DNA from 3 places in the Ramlibacter sp. MAHUQ-53 genome. Region 1 is predicted to be linked to each of the others. Evidence: predicted binding sites of a transcription regulator. Region 1 holds the regulator's gene; each other region holds the start of a gene.

Evidence for each region. Region 1 encodes FNR, which switches genes on or off when oxygen is low (the NO sensors DNR and NnrR bind a similar motif). Its sites were predicted from a motif close to TTGATNNNNATCAA; they were not measured.
Region 2: the regulator FNR is predicted to act here: its motif matches at 4,954-4,967, upstream of ACT80S_RS04335 (OmpW/AlkL family protein).
Region 3: the regulator FNR is predicted to act here: its motif matches at 2,982-2,995, upstream of ACT80S_RS10940 (hemerythrin domain-containing protein).

The regions. Positions count from the first base shown of each region.
Region 1 is NZ_JBQWTS010000002.1:428,094-434,814, forward strand. It holds gene ccoP (cytochrome-c oxidase, cbb3-type subunit III) at 1-266, shown strand, start outside; gene ccoG (cytochrome c oxidase accessory protein CcoG) at 276-1,718, shown strand; gene ACT80S_RS05470 (FixH family protein) at 1,735-2,022, shown strand; gene ACT80S_RS05475 (hypothetical protein) at 2,062-2,310, shown strand; gene ACT80S_RS05480 (PAS domain-containing sensor histidine kinase) at 2,378-3,454, shown strand; gene ACT80S_RS05485 (response regulator) at 3,451-4,095, shown strand; gene ACT80S_RS05490 (response regulator) at 4,209-4,595, shown strand; gene fnr (fumarate/nitrate reduction transcriptional regulator Fnr) at 4,620-5,414, shown strand; gene ACT80S_RS05500 (TraR/DksA family transcriptional regulator) at 5,422-5,793, opposite strand; gene ACT80S_RS05505 (universal stress protein) at 5,944-6,384, shown strand; gene hemN (oxygen-independent coproporphyrinogen III oxidase) at 6,402-6,721, shown strand, end outside.
Region 2 is NZ_JBQWTS010000002.1:191,777-198,497, forward strand. It holds gene ACT80S_RS04305 (site-2 protease family protein) at 1-546, opposite strand, end outside; gene ACT80S_RS04310 (L-threonylcarbamoyladenylate synthase) at 589-1,224, opposite strand; gene ACT80S_RS04315 (DMT family transporter) at 1,269-2,159, opposite strand; gene ACT80S_RS04320 (3',5'-nucleoside bisphosphate phosphatase) at 2,156-3,007, opposite strand; gene pcp (pyroglutamyl-peptidase I) at 3,017-3,673, opposite strand; gene ACT80S_RS04330 (transporter) at 3,786-4,871, shown strand; gene ACT80S_RS04335 (OmpW/AlkL family protein) at 5,047-5,658, shown strand; gene ACT80S_RS04340 (DEAD/DEAH box helicase) at 5,765-6,721, shown strand, end outside.
Region 3 is NZ_JBQWTS010000006.1:106,256-112,976, reverse strand. It holds gene gstA (glutathione transferase GstA) at 49-654, shown strand; gene ACT80S_RS10950 (alkene reductase) at 668-1,774, shown strand; gene gloA (lactoylglutathione lyase) at 1,790-2,326, opposite strand; gene ACT80S_RS10940 (hemerythrin domain-containing protein) at 2,380-2,946, opposite strand; gene ACT80S_RS10935 (heavy metal translocating P-type ATPase) at 3,066-5,309, opposite strand; gene ACT80S_RS10930 (heavy-metal-associated domain-containing protein) at 5,412-5,606, shown strand; gene cueR (Cu(I)-responsive transcriptional regulator) at 5,603-6,022, shown strand; gene ACT80S_RS10920 (YgaP family membrane protein) at 6,026-6,220, shown strand; gene ACT80S_RS10915 (pirin family protein) at 6,279-6,721, shown strand, end outside.

The sequences.
Region 1 (6,721 bases):
CCAAGTTCGGCGCCTGCGCCGCCTGCCACGGCATGGACGGCAAGGGCAACCCGGCCCTGGGCGCGCCGAACCTGACCGACGACACCTGGCTGCATGGCTGGGGCGAGCAGGCGATCGTGAACATCGTCAACAACGGCAAGGTGAACGCGATGCCGGCCCAGGAGGGCAAGCTCACCCCCGAGCAGATCCACGTGCTGGCCTCGTATGTGTGGGGCCTGTCGAACAAGCCCGCCCCCACGCAGGCGGCGGCTGCGCCGAAGCCCTAAGCTGTCCGAATGCCTGATCACGCGCCGAAGCCCAAGGTCATCCCCATCACGCCGGTCCCGGCGGACGATGGGGACGTCTACCAGTCCCTCTACGAGGCGCAGAAGAAGATCTACCCGCGTTCCGTCACCGGCCGGTTCGTCAACTGGCGGTGGCTGTTCGTGTGGCTCACGCAGATCGTCTTCTACGGCCTGCCGTGGCTGCAGTGGGGCGAGCGCCAGGCGGTGCTGTTCGACCTGGCCGCCCGGCGCTTCTACATCTTCGGGTACGTGCTGTACCCGCAGGACTTCATCTACCTGACCGGCGTGCTGGTGATCAGCGCGCTGTCGCTGTTCCTGTTCACCGCGGTGGCCGGTCGCCTGTGGTGCGGCTTCGCCTGCCCGCAGACGGTCTACACCGAGATCTTCCTGTGGATCGAGCGCCACGTGGAGGGCGACCGCCCCCAGCGCATGAAGCTCGACGGCGCGCCGATGTCCCTGGAGAAGCTGGTCAAGAAGTGGTTCAAGCACTTCCTGTGGATCGGGTTCTCGATCTGGACCGGCTTCACCTTCGTGGGCTACTTCACGCCCATCACCGAACTGGGCATGGAGTTCCTGCAGACCCGCATGGGCTCGTGGGAGGTGTTCTGGGTGTTCTTCTACGGCTTCGCCACCTACGGCAATGCCGGCTGGATGCGCGAGCAGGTGTGCAAGTACATGTGCCCCTACGCCCGCTTCCAGAGCGCGATGTTCGACAAGGACACCCTGATCGTCAGCTACGACACGGCGCGCGGCGAGCCGCGCGGCACGCGCGGGCGCAAGGACGATTTCAAGGCCAAGGGGCTGGGGTCGTGCATCGACTGCGGGCTGTGCGTCCAGGTGTGTCCCACCGGCATCGACATCCGCAACGGCCTGCAGTACGAGTGCATCGGCTGCGGCGCCTGCATCGACGTGTGCGACAGCGTGATGGACAAGATGCAGTACCCGCGGGGGCTGATCTCCTTCACCACGCAGAACGCCCAGTCCCAGGGCTGGGACCGCGCCCGCATGTGGCGGCGGGTGCTGCGCCCGCGGGTGCTGCTGTACACGGTGATCCTGGGCGCCCTGACCTTCGGCGTGGCCCTGAGCCTGGCGCTGCGCACGCCGCTGAAGGTGGACGTGGTGCGTGACCGCGCCGCGCTGGCGCGCATCGTTGCCGGCGGCAAGATCGAGAACGTCTACCGGCTGCAGGTGATGAACGCCACCGAGAAGCCCCAGACCTACCGCTTCACCGCCGAGGGCCTGCCCGGCCTGGTGGTAGCCTCGGAGGCCGAGGCCGACGTGGAGCCCGCGCAATCGCGCTGGGTCGCCCTGCGCCTGCAGGTGCCGTACGGCAGCGCCGCGCCGGGCTCGCACAAGATCCGCTTCCACATCGCCACTGTTTCCGGCGACGCGCAAGTGACCGAGAAATCCGTCTTCCTGATGCCCCGGCAGTGACCGGGAAGGAGCCGCCATGGACCGCCGTCCCCCCGCTTCCGACACTTCCCCCGCCACCCCTTCGCGCCCGTGGTGGGCCCATGGCCACGTGTGGCTGCTGATCGCCGGCCCGGCGGCCGTGATCGTGGCCGGCGTCATCACCCTGGTGCTGGCCCTGCGCACGCCCGACCCGCTGGTGGCCGAGGACTACTACCGCCGCGGCCTGGAGATCAACAAGACCCTGGCCGAGCGCGAGGGCGGCAAGGCGATGATGCCGGCCGTCCAGGGCCGCAACCACGCGCTAACCCCTAGCGCGGCGAACTGAGTCCGGGTCCACAATCGTTTCACAGGAGGACGCAACCCGATGTGGAGCAAATTGATCATGGCCGTGGCCTGGCCCGCCTTCCTGGCTGCCTGCCTGCTGGAGGCGGCCGTCTTCGCTGTCGTCGACCCGCTGGACCTGAGCTGGGCGGGGGACCCCCTGGGCTGGTCTCGCCAGGCCGTCTACACGGTGGGCTTCTTCGTCTTCTGGGCGGCCTGCATCGCCTCGAGCGTGACGGCCCTCACGCTGGTCTCCCACGACACCCACGGGCCGGCGCACGCGCACGAGTGAGGGGGGCGCGCCCGGGGGGACGGGCCTTGTGCTGTAATTTGCGAAGTCGCCACGACCGCAGTACTCCGTGCCCCCTTTTTCATCGCTGAGCGTCCCCGACGCCGCCGAGCGCCTCGCCGCGCTGCTCGAAACGGCCATGGATGCCATCATCAGCATCGATGACGCCGAGCGCATCGTCCTGTACAACCGCGCCGCCGAGCAGATCTTCGGCTGGCGCGCCGACCAGGTCATGGGCAAGCCCTTGTCCATGCTCATTCCGGAGCGTTTCCGCGCCAGCCACGCCGACCATGTGCGCCGCTTTGCCGCGACCGGCGTGACCTCGCGCCGCAAGGGCGGCAGCGACGGCATCGTCCTGTGGGGGCTGCGGGCCGACGGCACCGAGTTCCCCATGGACGCCTCGATCTCCCAGATCGACACCGACCACGGCAAGGTCTTCTCCGTGATCCTGCGTGACGTCACCGAGCGGATGCGGGCGCGGCAGGACCTGGCGCGCTTCGCCACCGAGGCCTCCGCCATCCGCGAGCAGGAGAAGAGCCGGGTCGCGCGCGAGCTGCACGACGAGCTCGCGCAGTCCCTGACCGCGCTCAAGATGGACGCCATCTGGCTGCGCGACCACCTGGCCCGCGACCCCGAGGCTGCGGCGGCCAAGGTCAGCGGCATGCTGCAGATGCTGGACGCCAGCGTCGCCGCCACCCGCCGCATCGCCGCCGACCTGCGCCCGCTGGTGCTGGACGACCTGGGCCTGGTGCCCGCCATCGAGTGGCTGGCCCAGAGCTTCACGCAGCGCCATGGCGTGCACTGCGAGCTGGACCTCGACGAGTCCCTCGAACTGGAGGAGCCCTACGCCACGGCCGTCTTCCGCATCGTGCAGGAGTCTCTGGCCAACGTCGCCAAGCATGCCCGGGCGCGGACCGTGTGGGTGCGCGTGGCGCGCGCTGGCCGGCAGATCGTGATCGAGGTGCGCGACGACGGCGTCGGCTTCGACACCGGCGCCGGCCGCAAGCCGCAGTCGCTGGGACTGATCGGCCTGCGCGAGCGGGCCCAGCTGCTGGAGGGCACGATGTCCATCGAGTCCACCCCGGGCGAGGGCACGCGGGTCGCGGCGCGCATCCCGGCGCCGGCGGGGCAGGGGGCCGGCACATGATCCGCGTCGTCCTGGCCGATGACCACGCCATCGTGCGCGAGGGCCTCAAGGGCATCCTCGCGCGCGTGCCCGATTTCCAGGTGGTGGGCGAGGCCGCCGACGGCGCCCAGGTGCTGCAGCGGGTGCGCGAGGCCGAGTTCGACCTGCTGGTGCTGGACCTGTCCATGCCCGGGCGCAGCGGCATGGAGCTGATCAAGCTGGTGAAGGCCGAGCGGCCGCGCGTGCGCATCCTGGTGCTGTCCATGCACCACGAGACCCAGTACGCGGTGCGGGCCATCAAGTCCGGCGCCAGCGGCTACCTGACCAAGGAAAGCGCGCCCGCCGAGCTGGAGCAGGCGCTGCGCAAGATCGCCGACGGCGGCGCCTACGTCACCGCCGAGGTGGCCCAGCAGCTGGCCCTGGGGGCCATGCCGGGCCGCGAGGCGGCGCCCCACGAGGCGCTGTCGGCCCGCGAGTTCGAGGTGTTCCAGCAGCTCGTGGCCGGCGCCTCGGTCACCGCGATCGCCGAGCGCATGAGCCTGTCGGTCAAGACAGTGAGCACCCACAAATCCAACCTGATGCACAAGCTGGGCCTGGGCAACCCCAGCGACCTGGTGCGCTACGCCATCAAGCACGGGCTGGCGGACGCCACCGAGATCTGAGCGCCGCCCTGGCGGCCTAGGACGAGTCCTAGGCCGCGTTCCAGACGATTCCTAGCCAGCAATTCAGCTCTTACTGATGGGCAAGAGCCGGCGGACGCGGCACAGTCACGTCCATGGCACCCAGCTCCCATCCCCGCGTCTTCCTGGCCGACGACTCCGGCCCGATCCGCTCGCGCGTGGCCAACCTGCTCGGCGAGCACGACATGGAGGTCGTCGGCGAGGCGGCCACGCCGCAAGGCTGCATCGAGGGCATCCTGGCCAGCCGGCCGGAGGTGGTCGTGCTCGATGTCCAGCTCGAGGGCGGCACGGGCCTGCAGGTGCTCAAGGCGGTGCGCGAGGCGGCCCCGGGCATCGCCTTCGTCGTCTTCAGCAACAACGCCGCGCCCGCCTACCGCAAGCGCTACCTCGGCGAGGGCGCCGCGAGCTTCCTGGACAAGAGCAGCGACTTCGAGCAGCTGCCCGACGCGATCGCCGATGCCGGCAGCCGCGTCCATCACTGAACACCCCACGAGAGAGACCCCCGCATGAACCACGAACACGCCATCGCTCCCGTCCGCGTCGTGCCGCGCCGCTCCGTGACGGAGTCTTCGGAGGGCGCCGGCTGCGGCGCCGCGCCGCTCAAGACCCTGTGCTCCAACTGCCACCTGAAGGACCTGTGCCTGCCCTGCGGCCTCAGCGGCGCGGACCTGCAGCGCCTGGACGGCCTGCGCTTCGGCCGCCGCCGCGTGCGCACCGGCGAGGAGCTCTATCGCGGGGGGGACAAGTTCCAGTTCATCTACGCGGTGCGCAGCGGCACCTTCAAGTCCAGCCTGATGCTGGTGGACGGCCGCGAGCAGGTCTCCGGCTTCCACATGGCCGGGGAGCTGATGGGCCTGGACGGCGTCGCCCACGGCCGCCACGCCAGCGCCGCCACCGCGCTGGAGGATGCCGAGGTCTGCGCCATCCCCTACACCCACCTGAGCGAGCTGGCCAGCGGCAGCGCCGACATCCAGATGCTGATGGCCCGCCTCATGAGCCGCGAGATCGTGCGTGAGCACAGCCTGATGATGCTGCTCGGGAGCATGAACGCCGAGGAGCGCCTGGCGGCCTTCCTGCTGAACCTCTCGCAGCGCCTGAAGGCGCGCGGTTACTCGGCCAGCGAGTTCCACCTGCGCATGTCGCGCGCCGAGATCGGCAGCTACCTGGGCATGAAGCTGGAGACGGTGAGCCGCACGTTCTCGGCCTTCCAGCAGCAGCGCCTGCTGGAGGTGGACAAGCGCCACATCCGCATCCTCGACCTCGAGGCCCTGGGACGGGCCTTCGACAGCCGGGTGCACTGAGCTTGGCTCAGGCGGTCTCGGCCAGCGACTGGCAGCGGATGCAACGCAGCGCCGTCGGCAGCGCCTCCAGCCGGCGCAGCTCGATGGGCTCGCCGCACGCCAGGCACTGGCCGTACTGGCCGCGCGCCAGCCGCAGCAGCGCCGCCTGCACCGCCTCGAGTTCCTGCACCGCGTGCGTGTGCTGCATCTCGTGCACCGCGGTGCTGGTCTCGGCGTCGGCCAGGTCCTTGAAGTCGGTCACCGCTTCGCCCGGCTCGCGCGCCTGCGCCTCGGCCTGGTCGCGGGCCGATTCCTCGGCCAGCAACGCGCGCAGCTCGGCCTCGCGCCGCTCGAGCAGCTGCTGGAAGCGGGGCGTCATCTCGGCTTGGAAGGTGGTCATGGTCGTCGGGCCTTTCAGTCGGGGCGATACGGTCAGATGGAGCCGATTCTGTGGCCTGCAAGCGACCTGTCAATTGACCCGAATCAACCACGGCGGGAGCATCCCGTCGCATCATCCGCCAACACGTCACTTCCCCTGAGAGGTCACACCATGTTCAAGCGCATCCTCCTGGCCACCGACGGCTCGGCCGCCTCGGACCACGCCGCCACGCTGGCCATTTCCCTCGCCCGCACCCATGGGGCGACGCTGACCGCGCTCTACGTGGTCGACCCTTATCCCTACCTGGGCATCGGCGAGGCCAACCCCATGGGCTTCAACGCCTACATGGAGGCTGCGCGCGTGCACGGCGCCGAGGCCCATGCCCGCGTGGCCCGCATGTCGGCCGAGGGCGGCGCCCCGGTGCCCCTGGTCACCCGCCTCGTCGAGGATGTCTCGGTCATCGAGGGCCTGCTCGAGACCGCCCGCGACACCCAGGCCGACCTCATCGTCATCGGCTCGCACGGCCGCACCGGCATCGCCCGCGTAGTGCTGGGCAGCGTGGCCGCGAAGGTCGTCGCGCAATCGCCGGTGCCGGTGCTCGTCACCCGCTGAGGAATCCGCAGGACGCCATGAACACCATCTCGCCCGAGCTGTTGCAGCGCTTCGACATCAACGGGCCGCGCTACACCTCCTACCCCACGGCCGACCGGTTCGTCGAGGCGTTCACCGCCGGCGATTACGCGCAGGCCCTGCGCCAGCGCGGGCAGCAGCCCTCGTCCCTGCCGCTGTCGATCTACGTGCACATCCCGTTCTGCGCGTCCCTGTGCTACTACTGCGCCTGCAACAAGATCATCACCAAGCACCATGAGCGCGGCGCGGAGTACCTCGAGTACCTGGCGCGCGAGGTGGCCCTGCATGTCGCCGAACTCGGGCGCGGGCAGTCGGTGAG
Region 2 (6,721 bases), 240 kb from region 1:
GAAGCCCCAGGGTTCCAGGCGGGCGACGGCCACGGCCGGCCGCCGCGGCAGCAGGCCCACCAGGATGCGGCCGCCGTCCAGGGGCGGCAGCGGAAACAGGTTGAAGGCCCACATCACCAGGTTCACCAGCACGCCGGCGCGGCACATCTCGACGAAGAAGGGCTCGTCGATGCCGGCGGCCGCCATCAGCGTGAAGCCCACCGCCCACAGGATCGCCTGCGCGAAGTTGGCGGCGGGCCCGGCCAGGGCCACCCAGATCATGTCCCGCTTGGGGCGGCGCAGGCGGCTGAAGTCCACCGGCACCGGGCGCGCGTAGCCGAAAAGGAAGGCGCCCGCGGTGGCGAAATACAGCAGCAGCGGCATCAGGATGGTGCCGACCGGGTCGATGTGGGGCAGGGGGTTGAGCGTGACCCGCCCCATCTGCGTGGCGGTGGGGTCGCCGAACAGGCGGGCGGCGTAGCCGTGGGCGGCCTCGTGCACGGTGATGGCGAACAGCACCGGCAGGGCGTAGACCAGGACTTTCTGGACGAGGGCGTTGAAATCCACGGGGTGGATTGTCTCAGAGCGGTCCGTGACCCCTGCGCCGGCTCAGAGACCGAGCAGGGCGACGTCGCCGCGGCCCTCGCGCAGGACCACCGCCTCCCCGCCGTCGCCCATGGGGGTGAGGTCGACCACGGTGGTGGGCTGGGAGGGGCAGGCGCCGGCGTCGATCACCGCGGCGACCGGGTGCTCGAAGCGCTCGCGGATCTCGTGGGCGTCGTTCAGGGGCAGGTCCTCGCCGGGCGGGATCAGCGTGGTCGCCAGCAGCGGCGCGCCGTGCAGCGCCAGCAGCGCCTGCAGCGCGGTGTGCTCGGGCACCCGCAGGCCGATGGTCTTGCGCTGGGGGTGGCTCACGCGCCGCGGCACTTCCTTCGTGGCCTCGAGGATGAAGGTGAAGGCGCCGGGCGTGGCGGCCTTGAGCAGGCGGTACTGGCGGTTGTCCACCCGGGCGTAGCTGGCCAGCTCGCTCAGGTCCCGGCACAGGAGCGTCAGGTGGTGCTTCTCGTCCACCCCGCGGATCTGGCGCAGGCGGTCCACCGCGGACTTGTCGTCCAGGTGGCAGACCAGGGCGTAGCTGGAATCGGTGGGCACGGCGACCACGCCGCCGCGTTCGAGCAGGGCCACGGCCTGCTTCAGCAGCCGCGCCTGCGGGTTGTCGGGATGGACTTCGAAGTACTGGGCCATGGAAGGAATGCCTGGATGCCGTGATTGTCCGCGCTCGCGGCGGGTCAGGCCCGGCGCTGCTCGAACACCGTCAGCGCCGCGCCGCCCACGCCGCACAGCGCGATCAGCGCCATCCCCAGCAAGGACCAGCCGTCCGGCACATGGTCGAACAGGATCCAGCCGGCCGCCATGGCGAAGGCGATCTGCGCGTACATGGTGGGCATCAGCGCGGCCGCCGGCGCCCGCTGGTAGGCCAGGATCAGGAGCAGGTGGCCGACCGCGGCCAGCACGCCCATGAGGGCGATCAGCCCCCACATCGCCGGCGAGACCGCGGCGCCCCAGACCCAGGGCAGCAGCGGCATCACCACCAGCGCCCCGACCCAGCTGGTGTACAGGTGCATGGTCAGCGGGTTCTCGGTGCGGGCCATGCGGCTCGTGATCAGCTGGAAGGCGGTGTTGGCCGCGATGTGCACCAGCGGCAGCAGCATCGCCAGCGTGAAGGCCTCGCCGCCCGGCCGCAGGATCACCAGCGTGCCGGTGAAGCCGCCGGCCACCAGGCTCCAGCGCAGGGGCGAGACATGCTCCTTGAAGAACAGGCCGGCCATCAGCGTGATCACCAGCGGCGCGACCAGCACGATGGCGGTGAACTCGCCGACCGGCATGTAGTGCATGGCGACGAACAGGATCACCGTGGTCGTCGCCAGCAGCAGGCCGCGCACCAGGTGCATCAGCGGCGCGCGGGTGCGCAGGATGCCGGGGCCGCCCATGGGCAGCACGAAGGCGGTGGTCAGCACGGCCTGCACCAGGTAGCGGGCCCACACGGCCAGCAGCGTCGGCACGCCGGCGAGCATCACCACCTTGGAGGTGGAGTCCATCGAGGCGAAGAACACGGTGGCCGCCAGGCACATCGTGATGCCCGCCACCACGCGCCCCGGGCGGGTGCCGGTGCGTATCACTGGACGCGGTCCGCCAGCAGCTCCCACACCGGCGTGAGGCCGCCGGGCAGCCAGGGCAGCTGGCCCAGGTCGGTGTGGCTTTCGCCGGGGCTGTGGAAGTCGCTGCCGCGGGAGGCGGCGAGCTCGAACTCGCGCGCCATGTCGGCGTACTTCACGTATTCGGCGGCGGTGTGGCTGCCGGTGACCACTTCGACGCCGCGCCCGCCATGGGCCTTGAATTCGGAGAAGAAGGCGTATTCCTCGTTGGCGCTGAAGTCGTAGCGGGCCGGGTGGGCGATCACCGCGATGCCGCCGGCAGCGGTGATCCAGCCCACCGCGTCGGCCAGCTTCGCCCAGCGGTGCGGCACGAAGCCGGGCTTGCCCTCGGTGAGGTAGCGGCGGAACACCTCGCCGGTGTCGCGGCACACGCCGGCCTCCACGAGGAAGCGGGCGAAGTGGGTGCGCGAGACCAGCTCGGGGTTGCCCACGTACTTGAGGGCGCCCTCGTAGGCGCCCTGGATGCCCACCTGCGCCAGCTGCTGCGACATCTCCTGCGCGCGCTCGCCGCGGCCGCCGCGGGTGGCGGCCAGGCCCTGGCGCAGGGCGGCGTCGTCGGCGTCGAAGCCCAGGCCGACGATGTGCACGGTCTGGCCGGCGAAGGTCACCGAGATCTCGGTGCCGGTGAGGTACTTCATGCCGGCGTCGCGGGCGGCGGCGAGGGCGCGGTGCTGGCCGCCGACCTCGTCATGGTCGGTCAGCGACCACAGCTCGACGCCGTTGGCGGCCGCGCGCTGCGCCAGCGCCTCCGGGGTGAGGGTGCCGTCGGAGACGACGGAGTGGCAGTGCAGGTCGGCGTTGAGGATGGACACGTTGCGATTTTAGTTTGCGTCCGCTGGCGCGCCGTGGAGCGTGCCGGCGTCGATGTCGAGGTCCTGCCGCACCCGGGCGGCGCAGTCCAGCGCGAGGCGCAGGCCCTGCACGCTGCGCTCCAGCGCCAGCGAGGGCTCGCCCTGCTGCGGCAGCCACGGCAGGTGCATGAAGCCCCCGCGCGTGGCGGCCAGTCGCGGCTGCGCCAGCCGGTGCATCAGGCCGTAGAAGACGTGGTTGCAGACGAAGGTGCCGGCGCTCAGGGACACCTCGGCGGGCAGGCCGGCGGCGCGCAGCGCCTCGCGCATGGCCTTGACCGGCAGGGTGGCGAAGTAGGCCGCGGGCGCGCCGGGCACCACCGGCCGGTCGATCGGGCGGGCGCCGGCGTTGTCCGGGATGCGCGCGTCGTCGAGGTTGAGGGCCACCCGCTCCAGGCAGAGGGCGGCGCGCCCGCCGGCCTGGCCGCAGGCCAGCACCAGCGCCGGCCGATGCGCCTCGAGCAGGGCGTCCAGCCGCGCCAGCGAGGCGCCGAAGGCCGTCGGCAGCACCGCCGACACCACCTGGAGGCCCGCCACGCGCTCGCCGTCCAGGGCCCTGACGGCCTGCGCGCTCGGGTTCAGCGCCTGCCCGTCGAACGGCTCGAACCCGGTCAGCAGGATGCGCGGCAAGGTGGACATCGGGTCACTCTACCGCAGGCCCGCGCCCAGGTCCGGACCGCGGGGGCTTGCCTACTATTGATGAGTTGGCTGTAATTCACGAAACGAATTGATTCAGGACCCCATGCCCCACCTTCCCCTGACGCTCCGAAGCCTGGCCCTGGCCTGTGCGGTGGTGGCCGGCCCGGCCGGCGCGGCCGAGGGCTTCCAGGTGCGCTACAACCTGGCCGGCACCCTGGGCGGCGAGCTGTTCGCCCCGGTCGACCTGCGGGGCGTGGCGGTCGGCCTGGTGCGCTCCGATGCGCGGCTGGACAAGATCACCGGCCCGGACGGCGGCGTGGTCCGGCTGAACGTGCCAGGCGGCACCCTGCCGGCGCCGGCGGCGCAGAACCCCACCTTCCCGGCCACCTCGCCGCAGGTGGACACGACCGGCGAACTCACCCAGTACAACCTGCTGCTGGCGCGCATCACGCCCGCCGAGCGCGGCGACGAGCGCTGGGTGGTGGGCCTGAACCTGCCCTACGCGGCGCGCAAGGCCCAGAAGAGCCGGGTCTCCGGGCCGACCCCGGCGCTGAGCTTCCAGCCCACGGTCGGTCCCGCCCTGCGCGCCGGGGCCGGCGCCACGTTCAACACCCTGTACCAGGGCCAGCTCGCGGCGCTGGGGACGGCCGAGTCGACCGCCGTCGAGGGCGTGGGCGACGTGGAGCTGCAATTCGGCTGGATGCGCCGCACCGAGCCCCTGCGCCTGCAGGCCGGCGCCTCGCTGGTGGTGCCCACCGGCCGCTTCGACCCTGCCGCCGGCACCGATGTCAGCCTGGGCAAGTTCTACACGCTGCGCCCGGTCGTCCAGGCGGTGTGGCTGCCGTCGCCCGAGGTCTCGCTGGGCGGGCGCATGACCTACGGGATCAGCAACCGCAATGACGACACCGGCGTGCGCGGCGGCAACTGGCTGAGCCTGGAGGGCGCCGCCGGCGGCCTCACCCGCTGGGGTGCGTTGGGGCTGCAGGGCATCCACGTGCAGCAGGTGCAGGACGACAGCGGCAGTCCCCGGGGCGGCAACCGCCTGCGGGCCTCGCACCTGGGCGTGTTCTATTCGGCCCAGATCCCGGTGATCGAGACCGGCCTGAGCGTGAACTACATGGCCACCACCGACTCGCGCAACGCCCGCCACGGGCGCTACCTGCAGGTGCGCCTCGCCCGGCTCTTCTGAGCCCGCGGCGCCCCGGCCGGCCGGGGTGGCTTGATATTCGTCAAATTGACTTGTTGCGCTGCCGCAACCGGCGGTGGCGGGGTTGACCTGCGTCAATTCGTGGGGTCGGGCGACTTTTACAGTCGATTCGACCAGGGGTTTTCCCTTGGCCCATCGGAAACTGGAGAAACCCAAGATGAAAAAGACCTCTGTCCTCCTCGCCCTCGCCGCCCTCGGCTTCGCCGGCCATGCCCTGGCCCAGCAGAGCCCCTGGCTGGTCCGCGCCCGCGCCGTGCACCTGAACATGGCCGACAAGTCGGAGGCCATTCCCGCCCTGGGCGTCGGTGCCGACCAGATCACGGTCAACAACAAGACCATCCCCGAGGTGGACATCACCTACTTCGTGACCCCGAACATCGCCGCCGAGCTGGTCCTGACCATCCCGCAGAAGCAGACGGTGAGCATCGCCGGCACCGACGTGGGCACCTTCAAGCACCTGCCGCCCACGCTGACCGTGCAGTACCACTTCAGCCCGGCCGCCCAGGTCAGCCCCTACCTCGGCGCCGGCGTGAACTACACCCGCATCAGCAGCGTCAAGCTGCTGGGCGGCGCCGGCGACCTGGAGAACCAGTCCTTCGGCCTGGCCGTGCAGGCGGGCGTGGACTACAAGCTGGACAAGAACTGGTCCCTGAACCTCGACCTGAAGAAGGTCCAGATCCGCTCCGACGTGTTCGCCGGCGGCTCCAAGGTCAGCGCCGTCAAGCTGGACCCGTGGCTGCTGGGCGTGGGCGTGGGCTACCGCTTCTAAGCCGCAAGCGCATCCCTTCCAGGGTGCGGGGGGCGGGTCGGCAGACCCGCCCCTTTTTCCTGTCCTGCCCCCGCCCGCCCCCCAGATGCGACAATCCGGGGTTGAGATGACTGCTCCCTATTCCTCCCTCTCGCTGGCCGAGCCCCTGAAGCGTGCCGTGGCCGACATGGGCTACGAGAACATGACGCCCATCCAGGCCCAGGCCATCCCGGTGGTCCTGACCGGCAAGGACGTCATGGGCGCCGCCCAGACCGGCACCGGCAAGACCGCTGCCTTCTCGCTGCCCCTGCTGCAACGCCTGCTCAAGCACGAGAACACGTCCACCTCCCCGGCCCGCCACCCCGTGCGTGCCCTGGTGCTGCTGCCCACCCGCGAGCTGGCCGACCAGGTCGCCCAGCAGATCAAGCTCTACGCCAAGTACACGAACCTGCGCAGCGCCGTGGTGTTCGGCGGCATGGACATGAAGCCCCAGACGCTGGAGCTGAAGAAGGGCGTCGAGGTGCTGGTCGCCACGCCCGGCCGCCTGCTGGACCACATCGAGGCCAAGAACGCGGTGCTCAACCAGGTCGAGTACGTGGTGCTCGACGAGGCCGACCGCATGCTGGACATCGGCTTCCTGCCCGACCTGCAGCGCATCCTGTCCTACCTGCCCAAGCAGCGCACCACGCTGCTGTTCTCGGCCACCTTCTCGCCCGAGATCAAGCGCCTGGCCGGCAGCTACCTGAACGACCCGGTCACCATCGAGGTGGCCCGCCCGAACGAGACCGCCTCCACCGTCGAACAGCACTTCTACAGCGTGCTCGACGACGACAAGCGCCGCGCCCTGACCCAGATCGTGCGCCAGCGCGAGGTGCGCCAGGCCTTCGTCTTCGTCAACTCCAAGCTCGGCTGCGCCCGCCTGGCGCGCTCGCTGGAGCGTGACGGCTTCAAGACCACCGCCCTGCACGGCGACAAGAGCCAGGACGAGCGCCTGAAGGCGCTGGCCGCCTTCAAGGCCGGCGAGGTCCAGCTGCTGGTGGCCACCGACGTCGCCGCCCGCGGCCTGGACATCAAGGACGTGCCG
Region 3 (6,721 bases), on a different contig from region 1:
ACGTGGATAGGATCAGGGGTCTTCCACCCCTGACCCTTCCTCCACGCCATGAAGCTGTACTACTCCACCGGTTCCTGCTCGCTCTCGCCCCACATCGTCCTGCGCGAGGCGGGCCTGCCCTTCGAACTGGTGCTGGCGCCCACCAAGACGCACAAGCTGCCCGACGGCAGCAGCTACTACGCCATCAACCCCCTGGGCTACGTGCCCCTGCTGGAGCTCGACGACGGCACCCGCCTGCGCGAAGGCCCGGCGATCGTGCAGTACATCGCCGACCAGGTCCCGCAGAAGAACCTCGCCCCCGCCAACGGCACCCTGCCCCGCTACCGCGTGCAGGAGTGGCTGACCTTCATCAGCACCGAGCTGCACAAGGGCTTCGGGCCGCTGTTCAACGCCGCGGTGCCCGAAGAGGCCAAGGGCGTGTTCCGCGACAAGCTGATCAACCGCCTGCTGTGGGTCGACAGCGAGCTCGCCGGCAAGCAGTACCTCATGGGCGACACCTTCAGCGTCGCCGATGCCTACCTCTACACCGTGAGCCGCTGGGCCGCCGTGATGAAGATCGACCTGTCGGGCATGACGAACCTGATCGCCTTCCAGGAGCGCATGCGGGCCCGCCCCGCAGTCCAGGAAGCCCTGGCCGCCGAAGGCCTGAAGTAACCCCCCCGACCGGATGACGACCCTTTTCGACCCCGCCCGCGCGGGTGACCTCGCGCTGCGCAATCGCATCGTGATGGCGCCCCTGACCCGCAACCGCGCCCCCGGCGCCGTGCCCACGCCGCTGATGGCGACCTACTACGCCCAGCGCGCCAGCGCCGGCCTGATCATTTCCGAGGCAACGCCCGTCAGCCACCAGGGCCAGGGCTATGCCGACGTGCCCGGCTTGTACACGCCGGAACAGGTCGCCGCCTGGAAGCCGGTGACGGACGCCGTCCACGCCCGCGGCGGCCGCATGGTGGTGCAGCTGTGGCACGTGGGCCGCGTCTCCCACACCTCGCTGCAGCCCGGCGGCGCCGCGCCGGTCGCGCCCTCGGCCCTCACCGCCCGGACCAAGACCTACCTGATCGAGAACGGCCAGGGCCGCTTCGAGGACACCTCCGCGCCGCGCGCGCTCGAGGCGGCCGAGCTGCCCGGCATCGTCGACGACTACCGCCACGCCGCGCAGGCCGCCGTCACCGGCGCCGGCTTCGACGGGGTGGAGGTGCATGCCGCCAACGGCTACCTGCTGGACCAGTTCCTCAAGACCGGCAGCAACCAGCGCACCGACGCCTTCGGTGGCTGCGTCGAGAACCGCGCCCGCTTCCCGCTGGAGGTGGTGCGCGCGATCGTGGCCGAGGTCGGCGGCGGCCGCACCGGCATCCGGCTGTCGCCGGTGACGCCGGCCAACGACGTGGTCGACGCCGACCCCCAGCCGTTGTTCGAGTACCTGGTGCGCCAGCTCGCGCCGCTGGGCCTGGCCTATGTGCACGTGATCGAGGGCGCCACCGGCGGCCCGCGCGAGGTCGAGGGGCGCCCCTTCGACTACGAGGCGCTGCGCCGCGCCTACCGCGAGGCCGGCGGCACCGGCGCCTGGATGGTGAACAACGGCTATGACGCCGCCCTCGCCGACCGCGCCCTCGCACGGGGCGCCGACCTGGTGGCCTTCGGCCGGCCCTTCATCGCCAACCCCGACCTGGTGGAGCGGCTGCAGCGCGGCGCGCCGTGGAACGAGGGAGACCGCAGCACCTTCTACGGCGGCGGCGAGAAGGGCTACACCGACTACCCGACGCTCGCCGGGTAAGCCGCCTGCGCAGGCTCAGCGCCCCAGCCCGGCGAGCAGCTCGGGCTGGACGATCTCGATCCAGTAGCCGTCCGGGTCCTTGATGAAGGCCACGTCACGCAGCTTGCCCTGCTCGGGGCGCTTGACGTAGGCCACACCCTGCTCGTCGAACCACGCCACTGCCGCCGCGAGGTCCGGCACCGAGAAGCAGATGTGGCCAAAGCCCTGGGGCTGGGCGTTGCCGTCGTGGTACTTGAAGCCGGGGTCGGACTCGGTGCCCCAGTTGTGCGTGAGCTCCAGCAGCCCGCGCTGGCGGAAGGTCCACACGGTGCGCTCGCCGACCTCCTCGGGGATGGCCTCGCCGTCGTCGACGCGGGCCAGGAAGTACAGGCTGAACTTCATCTCGGGGAAGTCGAGCTTGCGCAGCAGGCGCATGCCCATCACGCCGGTGTAGAAGGCCAGCGAGACCGCCGGGTCCTTCACGCGCAGCATGGAATGGTTCAGCGTGAAGCCGCGGCTGGCCGCGGGGCGCGCGGCGCTCACGCCGGGCTGTTGTTCAGTGTCGAAGGCCATGGAAGCAGGTCGCGAAAAAAGGCGCGCAGTCTACCTGCGCGGGCCCTTCCCGGTCAGTCCGGGGTCTTGACCAGGATGCGGGCGAACAGGCGCTCGTAGCCCGGCTGCGGCCCGCCCGCGGCCAGCGGGTCGGTGTGGCCGCGGAAGGCGGCGTCGAGCTCGGCGACCACCTCACGCGGCAGCTCGCGTTCGGCCACCGGCAGCAGCTGCACCTCCTCCACCCGCATGTGGTCCAGGTAGAAGCGCAGGTAGGTCTGCGCCGCCTGCTCGAAGGCCTCGCGCCGCGGCTCGCCGAGCAGCTCCCAGGCGAGCAGCAGGTGCTGCAGCTCGCGCACGCGGCCCTCGCCCTGCAGGTGGTCGGTCTCGAGACGGCGGATCACCGGCATCAGCTCGGGCAGGTGCCGCACGATCTTCGGGAACAGCAGGTCCGACTCCTTCGGGTGGTGCCGGCGCTCGGGAAACTCGTCGATGTAGAACAGCATCGCGCGCAGCCGGTCGAAGAAGTCCTCGGGCGCATCGCCCGGGCCGCGCTCGATCAGCCGCGCCATCGCCCGCAGCACCGCCGACACCGCGGCGTGCTCGTCGCGAATGATCTGGAAGGCGGTCTGTGCGGGAGGCATGGCGCGCAGCTTCCCACGCGCGCTGCGAACCTTCGTTGACCCAGGTCAACGCCCTGCGGGCCTGGAGGCCGCGAGCGCGCACGGCGCGCCCCGGCAGGCCGTGCGTGCGGCCGGTTCGTTCACGGCGTCTCGCGCCAGCGGCGCAGCGTCAGCGCGTTGGCCATCACGCTCACGCTGGACAGCGCCATCGCCGCGCCCGCCACCACCGGGCTCAGGAAGCCCAGCGCCGCCAGCGGGATGCCGGCCACGTTGTAGGCGAAGGCCCAGAACAGGTTCTGGCGGATCTTGCGCACCGTGCGGCCCGAGATGTCGAGCGCGCCCGCCACCAGGCGCACGTCACCGCGCATCAGCGTGATGCCGGCGGCGTGCATGGCCACGTCGGTGCCGGTGGCCATGGCCAGGCCCACGTCGGCGGCGGCCAGCGCGGGCGCGTCGTTCACGCCGTCGCCCACCATCGCCACCACATGCCGCTCCTCGTGCCCGCCCCCGCGCAGCGCCGCGACGCGGGCGGCCTTGTCGCCGGGCAGCACCTCGGCCATCACCTCGTCCGCGGCGAGGCCGAGGCGGCGGCCCATCGCGAGCGCCGCGGCGCGGTTGTCGCCGGAGATCATCACCAGCCGCAGCCCGCGCGCGCGCAGCGCCGCCAGCGCCTCCTTCGCCTCCGGCTTGGGCTCGTCGGCAAAGGCCATGAGGGCGCGCGGCGCCAGGCCGGCGGTGGTGCGCTCCAGCATCACCGACACCGTGGCGCCGTCCTGCTGCAGGCCCTGCAGCGCTGCGTCCAGCGCGGACAGGTCCACGCCCAGCTCCTGCATCCAGCGCACGCTGCCGATGAGGAAGCTGCGCACGCCGACCTCGCCCTCGGTGCCGCGGCCGGCCACCGCGCGCACGCCCGCGGGCGCCGGCACGGCCAGGCCGCGCTCGCGCGCCGCGGCCACCACGGCACGCGCCAGCGGGTGCTCGCTGCCCCCCTGCAGGCTGGCCGCGGCGGTGAGCGCCTCGGCCTCGTCGCAGCCCGGCGCGGGCACGAAGGCCACCAGGCGCGGGCGGCCCACGGTCAGCGTGCCGGTCTTGTCGAAGGCCACGGTGTCGACGCGGTGCGCCAGCTCCAGCGCCTGCGCGTCCTTGATCAGGATGCCGTGGCGCGCGGCCACGCCGGTGCCGGCCATGATCGCCGCCGGCGTGGCCAGTCCCAGGGCGCAGGGGCAGGCGATCACCATCACCGCCACCGCATGGATCAGGGCGGCCTCCAGGCCGCCACCGGCCAGCAGCCAGCCGCCCAGCGTGAGGAAGGCGACCCCGATCACCACCGGCACGAACACCGCCGAGACCTGGTCCACCAGCCGCTGGATCGGGGCCTTGGCGGCCTGAGCGTCCTCCACCAGCCGGATGATCTTGGCCAGCACCGTCTCCTGGCCCACCGCGTCGGCGCGCATCACGAAGCGGCCCTCGGCGTTGATGCTGCCGCCGGTCACGCGCGCGCCGGCGGCCTTGGCCACGGGCAGGGGCTCGCCGGTGAGCATGGACTCGTCCACATGGGTCTCCCCCTCCTCGATCGCGCCGTCGGCCGGCACGCGCTCGCCGGGGCGCACCACCAGTCGGTCGCCGGCCAGCACCTCGGCCAGCGGCAGGTCGGCCTCGCTGCCGTCACGCTGGACCACGTGCGCCACCTCGGGCCGCAGCGCCTGCAGCGCGCGGATCGCGGCGGTGGTCTGGCGCTTGGCGCGCGCCTCCAGCCACTTGCCCAGGAGCACCAGGGCCACCACCACCGCCGAGGCCTCGAAGTACAGGTGCTGCGAGCCGGCGGCCAGCCACATCCACATCGACAGGCCCCAGCCCGCCGAGGTGCCCAGGGCGACCAGCAGGTCCATGTTGCCGCTGCCCGCGCGCAGCGCGTGCCAGCCGGCCACGTAGAAGCGCGCGCCGAGCCAGAACTGCACCGGCGTGGCCAGCGCGAACTGCAGCCAGGCCGGCAGCATCCAGTGGCGGCCCGCCAGGTCGGCGAACATGGGCAGCACCAGCGGCAGCGACAGCGCCAGCGCCAGGCCCACCGGCGCGAAGCCGGCCCAGGGCGAGGCCTCGTCGGCCAGCGCCGCCTCGGGCGAGCGCGGCTCGTAGCCGGCATTGCGCACGGCGCGCCGGATCTGCGCCTCCATGTCGGGGCCGGGCGCGTAGGTCACGCGCGCCGACTCGGTGGCCAGGTTGACGCTGGCCTCCTGAACGCCGGGCAGCTTGCGCAGGGCGCGCTCGACGCGGCCGACGCAGGAGGCGCAGGTCATGCCGCCCACGCCGAGGTCGAGCGTGGCGGGGGAATCGGGCAGGGAGGTGGTGGCGGTCATGGTGGTCAGCTTGAACCTTGCCATCATGGAAAGGTCAAGGGTTGACCTTTGTCAAGCACGGGGCTTGACCTTCCCACTGTGGGAAGGATCATCCTCCACACCATTCAGGCATCTTCCAGGAGCAACATGATGAACCAGACTTTCCAGGTCCAGGGCATGACCTGCGGCCACTGCGAGCGCGCGGTGACGCAGGCGGTCAAGGCGGTGGACCCGGCCGCCGAGGTGAAGATCGACCGCCCCGCCGGCAAGGTCGACGTGCAGACCGAGAAGCCCCGCGAGGCGATCGCCCAGGCCATCGCCGAAGAGGGCTACGCCGTCCAATGAACATCGGCGAGGCGGCCCGCCTCTCGGGCGTGTCCGCGAAGATGGTGCGGCACTACGAGGCGCTCGGCCTGCTGCCCGCGGTGGCACGCAGCGACAGCGGCTACCGGCTGTACGGCGAGGCCGAGGTCCACACGCTGCGCTTCATCAAGCGCGCCCGCGAGCTCGGCTTCTCGATGGACGAGATCGCCGAGCTGGTGGGCCTGTGGCGCAACCGCCGACGGGCCAGCGCCAGCGTGCGCCGCATCGCGCAGAAGCACGCCGACGACCTCGCCGCCCGCATCGAGGCGCTGCAGTCCATGCAGCGCACGCTGCAGACCCTGATCACCTGCTGCCAGGGCGACGACCGCCCCGACTGCCCCATCCTCGACGACCTGTCGGGGCTCCCCGCCCCCTGTTCCCACCACGAGAAGGAGTGAACCATGAACCGCAACGTCGGCGGCATCGACCGCATCCTGCGCATCGTCATCGGCCTGGGGCTCGTCGCCGCAGCGGCCACCGGGGCCATCGGCGCCTGGGGCTGGCTGGGCCTGCTGCCCCTGGCCACCGGCCTCGTCGGCTGGTGCCCGCCCTACGGCCTCCTGGGCATCAACACCTGCAAGACCCGCCCCGAGTAGGGAGAGTGCCGGCGCGGCCGGCGGGCACGGGACGAATGGTGGTGAAATCCACCTCACCATGAACACCGTCACCCAACCCCGCCACGTCGAGCGCCTCGTGGCCGGCCAGGCCACCCAGGATGGCGCGGGCGTCAAGCTCACGCGCGTGCTCACGCAGGACCTGCAGCTGCGGCTCGACCCGTTCCTGATGCTGGACAACTTCGCCAGCGACGACCCCGACGACTACGGCGCGGGCTTCCCCGACCATCCCCACCGCGGCTTCGAGACCGTGACCTACATGATCGCGGGCCGCATGCGCCACCGGGACAGCGCGGGCCACGAGGGCCTGCTGCAGAACGGCGGCGTGCAGTGGATGACGGCCGGCCGCGGCCTCGTGCACAGCGAGATGCCCGAGCAGGAGCACGGCGTGATGGAGGGCTTCCAGCTGTGGCTGAACCTCCCCGGCAAGGACAAGCTGTGCGACCCCTGGTACCGCGACATCCAGGCGCCCGAGGTGCCCGG